4 regions of the Marinobacter sp. es.048 genome follow, and region 4 is predicted to be linked to each of the others. Evidence: predicted binding sites of a transcription regulator. Region 4 holds the regulator's gene; each other region holds the start of a gene.
What was found. The regulator sigma-54, encoded in region 4, starts transcription at its own class of promoters, with help from an activator protein. The targets are predictions, from matches to a motif close to ANTGGCATNNANNTTGCTNT.
Positions count from the first base shown of each region.

Region 1: a site for sigma-54 is predicted at 1,324-1,343, ahead of CFT65_RS10815 (PEP-CTERM sorting domain-containing protein). Genes of this name have one in related genera too.
Region 2: a site for sigma-54 is predicted at 1,094-1,113, ahead of CFT65_RS09205 (flagellar hook-length control protein FliK). Genes of this name have one in related genera too.
Region 3: a site for sigma-54 is predicted at 1,261-1,280, ahead of CFT65_RS15190 (sigma 54-interacting transcriptional regulator). Genes of this name have one in related genera too.

Region 1 is NZ_FYFA01000001.1:2,325,339-2,327,540, forward strand. Features, by position in the region: gene CFT65_RS10815 (PEP-CTERM sorting domain-containing protein) at 547-1,290, opposite strand; tRNA gene CFT65_RS10820 (tRNA-Val) at 1,816-1,892, opposite strand; gene CFT65_RS10825 (DMT family transporter) at 1,948-2,202, opposite strand, start outside.
Region 2 is NZ_FYFA01000001.1:1,988,293-1,990,494, forward strand. Features, by position in the region: gene CFT65_RS09195 (PP2C family protein-serine/threonine phosphatase) at 1-711, shown strand, start outside; gene CFT65_RS09200 (Hpt domain-containing protein) at 704-1,051, shown strand; gene CFT65_RS09205 (flagellar hook-length control protein FliK) at 1,205-2,202, shown strand, end outside.
Region 3 is NZ_FYFA01000002.1:911,386-913,587, forward strand. Features, by position in the region: gene CFT65_RS15185 (CmpA/NrtA family ABC transporter substrate-binding protein) at 1-999, opposite strand, end outside; gene CFT65_RS15190 (sigma 54-interacting transcriptional regulator) at 1,310-2,202, shown strand, end outside.
Region 4 is NZ_FYFA01000001.1:1,843,543-1,845,744, forward strand. Features, by position in the region: gene hpf (ribosome hibernation promoting factor) at 1-149, opposite strand, end outside; gene CFT65_RS08530 (RNA polymerase factor sigma-54) at 251-1,774, opposite strand; gene lptB (LPS export ABC transporter ATP-binding protein) at 1,933-2,202, opposite strand, start outside.

The sequences.
Region 1 (2,202 bases), 480 kb from region 4:
ATCTAGCGAACGGCGCACTGTTACGCGACATCAATAGCTTACGCACTGTATATTTCGAAAGCTTCCAAGCTTACGGAGGCGGGTGAAAAGTGATTCGCGAATCGCCATTCGGTATTGTCGCTTTAGGGACAGTAACAACTGACGCTGAACCTCCTCTTTTTGGCGCTTGAGTTCGTTAAATCGGGCCGCAAGACCGAAGGACAGCAAAATCATCTCAATGGCGGAACCGACCTGCACAAATGGGGCAAAGGCACCGATTTCACGTACATGCCTGACAAAAACCTCTGGGAGTGGCGATCAGAATATTCCCTGAGGTCCATTGATGCCGGCGGCGGATTTTATGAAACGTAGCTGATCAAGAACGGGATGGACCGTATCGGTGAATGCGACCCGGCCTACAAGTGGCAATATGAGAAGAGGCTAGAGGCTATCAAGCAGAAATACGGGAACTGAGCCTGCCAGCGCGTGTTCGGCTAGCATCCCGCCGTTCAGGCTCAAAATAACCTCGCATAAGTACGGGGTTTTTATCGTAGGTTTGCTTGAGCGCTAGGCAAGTTTCTTCTTTCTGGAAAACAAAATTCCAGTCAAACCAAGAAACAGAAGGGCAAGAGATCCTGGCTCTGGTACAGATTTTACGTCTGAATAGTTAATGGCATTATTCACCATGCGACTTGAAACACCTTGAGATATTGGATCTAAGCTAAGCGCTAATGCTGTGAGCTCTGCGTTTTTAAGATCATTTATTGAGTTAGCAACACTATCAAGGTATAACGAGCTAAATGTAAGGAGTGAAACTGTCTCTCCCGCATCAACAGTTAGATCATAATACAGGTATGTAAAGGCACTGCCGAATGGTAAAAATTCCGAGTTATCAAGAGTCCATTGGTTTTTCCCAAAGGTAAAAGCCACTGCTGGGTCTCTGCCTAATTGGGTTTCATTCGTCGTGTAAGTGTAATCTGTGGTGCTACTAACATAAGGCTGATCATCAGACCCCAGATTAGTAAAATATCGAATAGTCTGATTAATCACACTGCCTGTGTTATTTGTGAATGAATCATATACGCCATAAGAAAAAATATCTTCTAGTGTGAAAACTTCGCGAGAAACAGATAATGAACCATAATTTTCTAATCTCTGAAATCCGTCATAGGCATCTCTGAGGCCATCGTTCACAGCATAAAAGCCGTTATAGAATGGTTGTGTGTTGTTGACAATTTCAGAAAGCGGTATTGGTGCCGAAATCGCCGAGCTAGATGCAAAAAGTAAGGCTGCAAAGAATAGCTTTTTCATTATTTTCTCCGTCTAATAAACGAAAAAAATAGATCAGCAAAATACATGCCGCGAATGTAAAACTCTCTGTTCTCTGGTGTTTTAGTAAAGTATGACGGCAGGATTAACCTTGTAGGTGTAAGCTATTTCGACAAACCAGCTCTTGGGCACATTGAGATATATGTGAGTGACCCTACCCCGGATTTTTCCAACTCTGGGTGGACCTAATTCGGGGTCAGGGTCAAGTACCGGACATTACTAGGAGCAGTTGGATTAAAGACTGGGGCAGGTCACATTCTCGATACCACCCTCTGAAACATTTGCGCCTAGGGTCGGATCACTACAGTAATGCTTCAGTGCGTGCTGGGGCGTCTTCCCGATTAGGGTGCAAAGAGGCGTGTTTTAGCGCCAGAGATTGCTACTTGCATACAGGCTGATTGGTCTTTTGAAGACGCGATTTGAGATGAAATGAAACACTGTATAAGAGAAGGATTTTGCGAAAACTTTGAGAAGGGCTGTGCAGAATCCACGTAACTTATTGAAAAGTGGTAGGACCACCCAGATTCGAACTGGGGACCTCTACCATGTCAAGGTAGCGCTCTAACCAACTGAGCTATGGTCCTGTGTCCTGCAACGGGGACGAAATATACTGATTCGGCCGAGGCTGGTCAACCTCTTTTATGCGGTTTTCCGCTTGCGGAGTTTTTCCTTGATCGCTTTGCTCAGCACCGCCCAGCGGTTAACGATTAATGCTGCGAAGATGAGGCCGCAGCCGGCCAGTTGGATACTGGTCATGGACTCACCAAACCAGCCTGCAGCGAACAGGGCGACCCACACCGGTTCCAGCACCAGAATTACCACGCCATGGCTGTTTGCGGACAGGCTCTGGGCGAAAGTCTGAAGCAGGAACCGACCAGCCGTGCCAATGACGGC
Region 2 (2,202 bases), 140 kb from region 4:
ACGCTTGATCAACTGGATGTCGGTGACCACCCTTTCGACGCCATGATGGCCGCGGTTCACCAGTTTACAGGCAACTTTGAAGATGGTGACGATTTGACGCTTTGCTGTCTGGAAATGATGGACGAGGCGGGTCTGGCTACCCTGCCAGATCATGCCGCACCGTCAGCTCTAGCCGGGCCGGCGGAATGGCGCTGCACCTATGAAATTCGGGAAAGGACCCTTGGCGAGTTCAGTCCCCTGCCTCTTTTGCTTCATATCTGCATGGAGGTGCCGGGCCTTCGACGGAAGAGCGGCGAAATCTATACCTTGCTGGCGGAACTCTACAACAACGCATTGGAGCACGGCGTTCTCGAGCTGCCGTCAGAATGGAAACATTCACCGGAGGGGTTTGGCCGCTATTACGCCGAGCGTAATCGGCGCCTGGCCAACGTGCAGGGGCATTACATCCGGTTTACCCTCCATCATTCCCTGAAACCGGATGGCGGTCGGCTTCGTGTTGTTTGCGAGGACAGTGGTCAGGGATTTGATTTCCAGAATCATCCCAGTGTAGACCCTGGCCATTCCCCGGCGGTGATAGGGCGTTATGCAGGGCGGGGCCTGCTTCTGTTGAAACGTCTGGCTGAGACCATCAGGTTTCATGAACAGGGTAATCATGTTGAAATTGTCTATGATTGGCAGTTCGCCCGTACAGCGGAGAATCGAGATGACTGATAAACCACACCTGGACGAGGAGGCACTGGCTGAGCTTCGAGACGTTATGGAGGACGAATTCGAAGTGCTGATACAGACCTATCTGGCAGATTCCCGGGACAGGATCCGGGCGTTGCGGGAGGCCCTGAGGGCAGAAGATAGTGACGCATTTGCCAGGACAGCCCACAGTTTCAAGGGCAGTTGCATCAATATCGGCGCTCCCAGGCTTGGTGAGCTCTGTCTGAAGGCCGAGATGGCCGGCAAAGAGTTCCGGCTGGAAGATGCGCCCGGTTTGCTGGAAGAGATCGACCGGGAATTCGAGCAGGTGATTGAGCGCCTCGATGGATTGGTGGTTCGATAGTTTTGTCACCTCCGGGCCTTTTGCCAGGCAGACCCGATGTGCTCTGGCATCACAATTGCTTTGTCTTACCCATTGAGTGGATTAACCGCCCATGCACCGGCCATGTCCGGCAAGGTGAGGGCGACAATGCGATAAAAGCGGCAAGAGGTTGCCATGGCCCAGATGGTTCTCCCCCAAACCCCCGCGCCCGGGACGCAGAAAGATCCCGGCCAGTCCAAATCCGGTACCAGCCGGGATCCGGCTGACAGAAAAAACGATTTCGAATCCGTCTCGCAGGCGGAGCAAAAGCGGCTGGATCGCCAGAAGGCAGACCGAAACGCCGAGGCCAGATCTACTGATGAATCCCGGTCTGCCCAGGACACTTCTTCAGATACGAAAACGGAAGCAAACGCTAACGCTGACGGAAAGGTCGGCGAGAAAGCCGATGCAGCCACTGATGCTGGGCCTCGTGGCGTCGGTGAGAGCGCTGTTGCCGGTGACGGTGACTCAGAACCGACGGCGCTTCCGCTCACCTTTTTAGAGTTGCAGTCCTGGCTGAACCCACAAGCCGGGCGTACCGGTGAGACAGCCTCTTCAACAATGTTACCGGGTGCCGGCGTCAACGCCGCGGCGGGTGGTTCAGGCCAAACTAATAATGCCGTTGCCGGGTTGTTCAGTGGCCTTCTCTCAGCTGCCCCCGGGCAGACAGCTTCGGCCGCATCCAGCGGTGTCGCCGCTGACAACACACTGACAGACGCCATGAAAGCCTCAGTGATCACCGACACGGGCCGCAATGCGGATTCCGGCTCGCTGATCAGCTCTGGTCGCTTCCAGTCGGCCATGGACCTCCTGTCCCAACAAGCTTCCAATAATGCCAATGGAGCGGCGAAACTGGTGGCCGAGAACGCAGCACCCCTGCGAGGTTATGCAACTTCCATTGATGTGCCGGTTGGCCACGCAGAGTGGGGCGACAAACTGGTGGGCAAGCTCAGCTGGCTGACTGCCCGCAACATGTCGGTTGCAGAAATCCACCTGACACCGCCGGATATGGGGCCTATGGAGGTGAAGGTGCGGGTGCAGAACGAGCAGGCGAACATCACTGTACATTCCGCGAATCCGGTGGTCCGGGATCAGTTGGAACTCCACTCCCACCGGCTTCGTGACATGCTGGG
Region 3 (2,202 bases), on a different contig from region 4:
GATGATGGCGCGCAACAGGGCTCCGTAGGTATTCGGGTTCTGGGTGGCGAACTGCTTGCTGCAGGCAAAGGCACAACAGGGGTGGCCTTCCCAGATGTCCTTGGTAAGCATGTGGATGAAGCCCACCTTCTCCCAAACGGCACGTTGGTTGAACGGATCCGGAGACAGGTAGCCATCGAGGTTACCGGCACGGAGGTTGGCAACCATCTCGGGTGGCGGAACCACACGGATCTGCACATCCTTGTCCGGGTCGATACCGTTTTCCGCCAGGTAGTAGCGCAGCAGGAAGTTGTGCATGGAGTACTCGAACGGCACGCCAAACTTGAAGCCTTTCCACTGCTTCGGATCCCGCTTGTCCTTGTGGTCCACGTGCAGAACAATGGCCTGACCATTGATGTTCTCAACCGCCGGCATGATGAACGGCTCCGGTGTGGAGCCCGCACCCATGGTCATGGCCAGGGGCATGGGTGTGAGCATGTGTGAGGCGTCGTATTCGCCCGCCAGGGACTTGTCCCGGGCTACCGCCCAACCGGCGGTCTTGGTGACGGTCACATCCAGGCCGTACCGCTCATAAAAGCCCATGGGGTGAGCCATGATGATGGGTGTCGCGCAGGTGATCGGTACAAAACCAACGTTCAGCTTGGTCTTCTCAAGCTTGCCCAGGGACTCCTTCACTGCGGCCTTGGCCTTTTCCATCGGGAACACGCTGCCCAGAACGGCAGCCGCAGTGCCCGCGCCCATCATTTTCATGAAGGCGCGCCGGCCGTGTTCGTTGTGACCAAACACCGAGCGCACCACCGCGCCCTCGATGGCGCGATCCATCATCGCTTCTGAATCCAGATGCTCTTCCGCTACGGCCTGCTGGCCAGCGGCGGGCTTGAGGTCGAGGGAAATGGACGGGGTGCTGTCGCCGGGTTTGCACTCGGGGCAGCCACAGGTCTTGGCATGAATCAGGGACTTGTCACCGTCAAACGGATTTCCAAGGCTTTTCGTGGTCATGGCGCACTCTCCTGGGTTTGGGACCTAAGTTTTGGGTCATTTCTGCACTATCACGGTGCAACAACGGTGCGGCTCGGGCCCGAGGCTGGAAATGGTCGGGTCAGCTCCGCGTTCTGAGAGAGCTGTTGCAGGGTTCGTGCCAAGTCCGATTATTTTTTAACTAGCTGTTTTTATTAAATAAAATCCAAACTCCTGCAAACAGGGCGACTATGAAAGTTCGTAATTAACGAATTCTCGTAGTCTTTACTGCGATTTTTCGTAGTTGGCACAGGGTTTGTTTTGTTTTCACGGACTGACCCAGGACATCGCCATGATTACCGAAGCCATCAATACCCCAGACGTTACCGGAAACTGGATCGACCACCTGCCGGAGGCTGCACTGCTGGTAGACGCCGGCCGGGATCTGATTCTGTCCGCCAATAGCGCCATGGGCCGGATGATCGGCACAGACCGGCAATCCCTCATCGGCACACCCTGCACCCATTTGTTTACAGACCAGCGACCTCTGCTGATTGCCTTCACCGAGGAAACCCTGTTTCGCAGCCTCGGCTGGAGCCGCGACTTTTTTCTCCAGCACCGTGACGGCCACACAGTGGAGCTGGAAATCTCCTCATCCCGGGTCGGCGAGGCGGAAACCCAGAATGTGCTGCTGCTACTGAGGGACCGACGCCAGCTGCGAACTCTTCGGGAACGCCACGATGCCAACCACTACCATCGGGGCGGCCTGCTTGAGTGGCGGCGGGTCGAAGAGCTGTTCAAGGACATGGAGCGGGAAAACCAGCTTATTCTTCATGCTGTCGGGGAAGGCATCTACGGGGTGGATGCCGAGGGGCGAGGCACCTTCGCAAACCCTGCAGCCGAGCGGATGCTGGGATGGCGAATTGACGAGCTTATGGGGCGGGTGCTGCATCGCGTGGTACACCACTCTCACGCGGATGGCAGCCTGTACCCCCTCAAGGATTGCCCGATTTACGCCGCCTTCCGCGATGCCAGCGTGAAGCGCGCTGGCGAAGACTGGTTCTGGCGCAAGGACGGCAGCGGTTTCCCCGTGGAATACACCAGCACGCCGATTCTGGATAACGGCCACCCAGTGGGCGCCGTGGTGGTGTTCCGGGACATCTCCGCACGCCAGGAGGCCCAGAAAGAGCTACAGAAGGCGCTCGAGGAGGTGGAAACCCTCAAACATCGTCTGGAAATGGAGAA
Region 4 (2,202 bases):
GCAATCTGGCGCACCTTTTCCACTTCCAGGGTTACCTGGCAGTTACTGATGTGGTCAAAGTGACGCTCGAGCTTCTCGAACTTCTCTGAAACATAATCCTTCAGTGCGGGAGTCAGTTCTACGTGATGGCCTGAAATATTGAGTTGCATAGGCGTCTCCTGTTGTCATCATGCCGGCTCCCGGGAGCCGGTCTGGGTGCTGACGCATTGTGCGCCGGCGAATATGGTATTGCGTCCCGCCCCAGGGGTATTCAGACCAATCGCTTGCGCTCGTTAGACGGCGGAATGTGCATGGCCTCCCGATACTTGGCAACGGTGCGTCGCGCAACCTTGATTCCCTGTTCCCCTAGCATGGCTGCAATTTTACTGTCGCTCAACGGCTTTTTCGGCGTTTCGGCGGCAATCAGCTTCTTGATCATCGCGCGAATGGCCGTGGAAGAGCATTCCCCGCCCTCGTCAGTGCTGACATGGCTGGAGAAGAAATACTTCAGTTCGAATATGCCCCGGGGGGTATGCATGTATTTCTGGGTCGTTACCCGTGAAATCGTCGACTCATGCATTTCTACCGCCTGGGCGATGTCTGAAAGGATCAGCGGCTTCATCGCTTCTTCGCCGTGATCCAGGAATCCCTGCTGGTGCTCGACAATGCGGGTCGCCACTTTTAGCAGGGTCTCATTGCGGCTTTGCAGGCTTTTGATAAACCACTTGGCCTCCTGCAACTGATCGCGCAGGTAAGTGTTGTCTGCACTGCTGTCCGCACGCCTTATAAGTGAAGCATAGCTGGCATTCACCCGGATGCGCGGAGCAATTTCCGGATTCAGCTCAACACGCCAGCGACCATTGTGCTTGCGAACGATGACGTCTGGGATGACGTAGTCGGGTTCGGCGCGGTCAATAACGTCGCCCGGACGCGGATTCAGGCCGGTGATCAGCGCCAGGACCTCCCGCAATTGGTCTTCTTTCAGGCGGCTGCGGCGCAGCAACTGGGCGTAGTCCCGGTTGCCCAGCAGGTTGATGTAGTGAGTGATCACCAGTCGTGCCTGGGCCAGCCAGGGCGTTTCCGGTGGTAGCTGGTTAAGCTGGATCAGCAGGCATTCCTGAAGATCCCGGGCGAAAACGCCAGGAGGGTCAAAATGCTGCAGTCGGTGAAGAACCGCTTCCACTTCATCCAGCTCAAGGGGGTCCTCGTCGTTTTCATCCAGCATCCCGGCATGGATCTCTTCCAGGGCACTTGTCAGATAGCCGCGCTCATCCACCGCGTCCATCAGGGCATGTGCAATGGCCTGATCCCGTTCACTCAGTGGGGTCAGATTGAGCTGCCATTCCAAGTGATCCTGAAGCGTTTCAGTGGGCGAGTTACGGGTTTCGAAATCGTGATCGTTTTCGTCGTCATTGCGGGCTGCAGGAGCAGGGGCGGACTGGTATATGTCGTCCCAGGCAGTGTCTACCGGCAGATCGTCCGGAATATTGTCCGGAATTTCGTTTTCAGAGGACCAGTCCGGGCCGTTTTCGGATTCGTCCCAGTCTTTGGACGGTTCCGGCGCAGTTTCAGCGGCAGACTCGGTGGCGTTGGCTTCGCGCTCGTCATTAGCGGTAGCAGCGTCTGTTGTCTGGTCGTCGTCCTCGGAGGTCTCCAGCATGGGGTTGGATTCCAGTGCCTGCTGGATTTCCTGTTGGAGGTCGAGGGTAGAGAGCTGGAGAAGCCGGATCGCCTGTTGCAGCTGGGGTGTCATGGTCAGGCTCTGACCCAGCTTTAACTGTAAGGAGGCTTTCATAACCATGGTTCAGGATCCGTCACTCATCAGCGCTTTGTGTCATAAGTTGTGAAAAAAATCTTTATATGTCGGTTACTTGCCGTGATTTAACTTTACCCTAGCAAGTTCTTTGCCGAGTTTACTTGCTACAGGTCATCAAAACAATGAGCCATTCGGTGTCACAGCCTGAATTCGTCGCCCAGGTAGACTTCCTTGACCTGCTGGTTGGCAAGGATCGCCTCGGCATTGCCGGAGGCGATGATGTGGCCGCCGGACACTATGTAGGCGTTCTCGCAGATGTCCAGGGTCTCGCGCACGTTATGATCGGTAATCAGCACGCCGATACCCTTGTCCCGCAGGTGCCGGATGATGTGTTTGATGTCACTCACGGATATGGGGTCGACACCGGCGAAGGGCTCATCCAGAAGGATGAAGGCCGGCTCCATGGC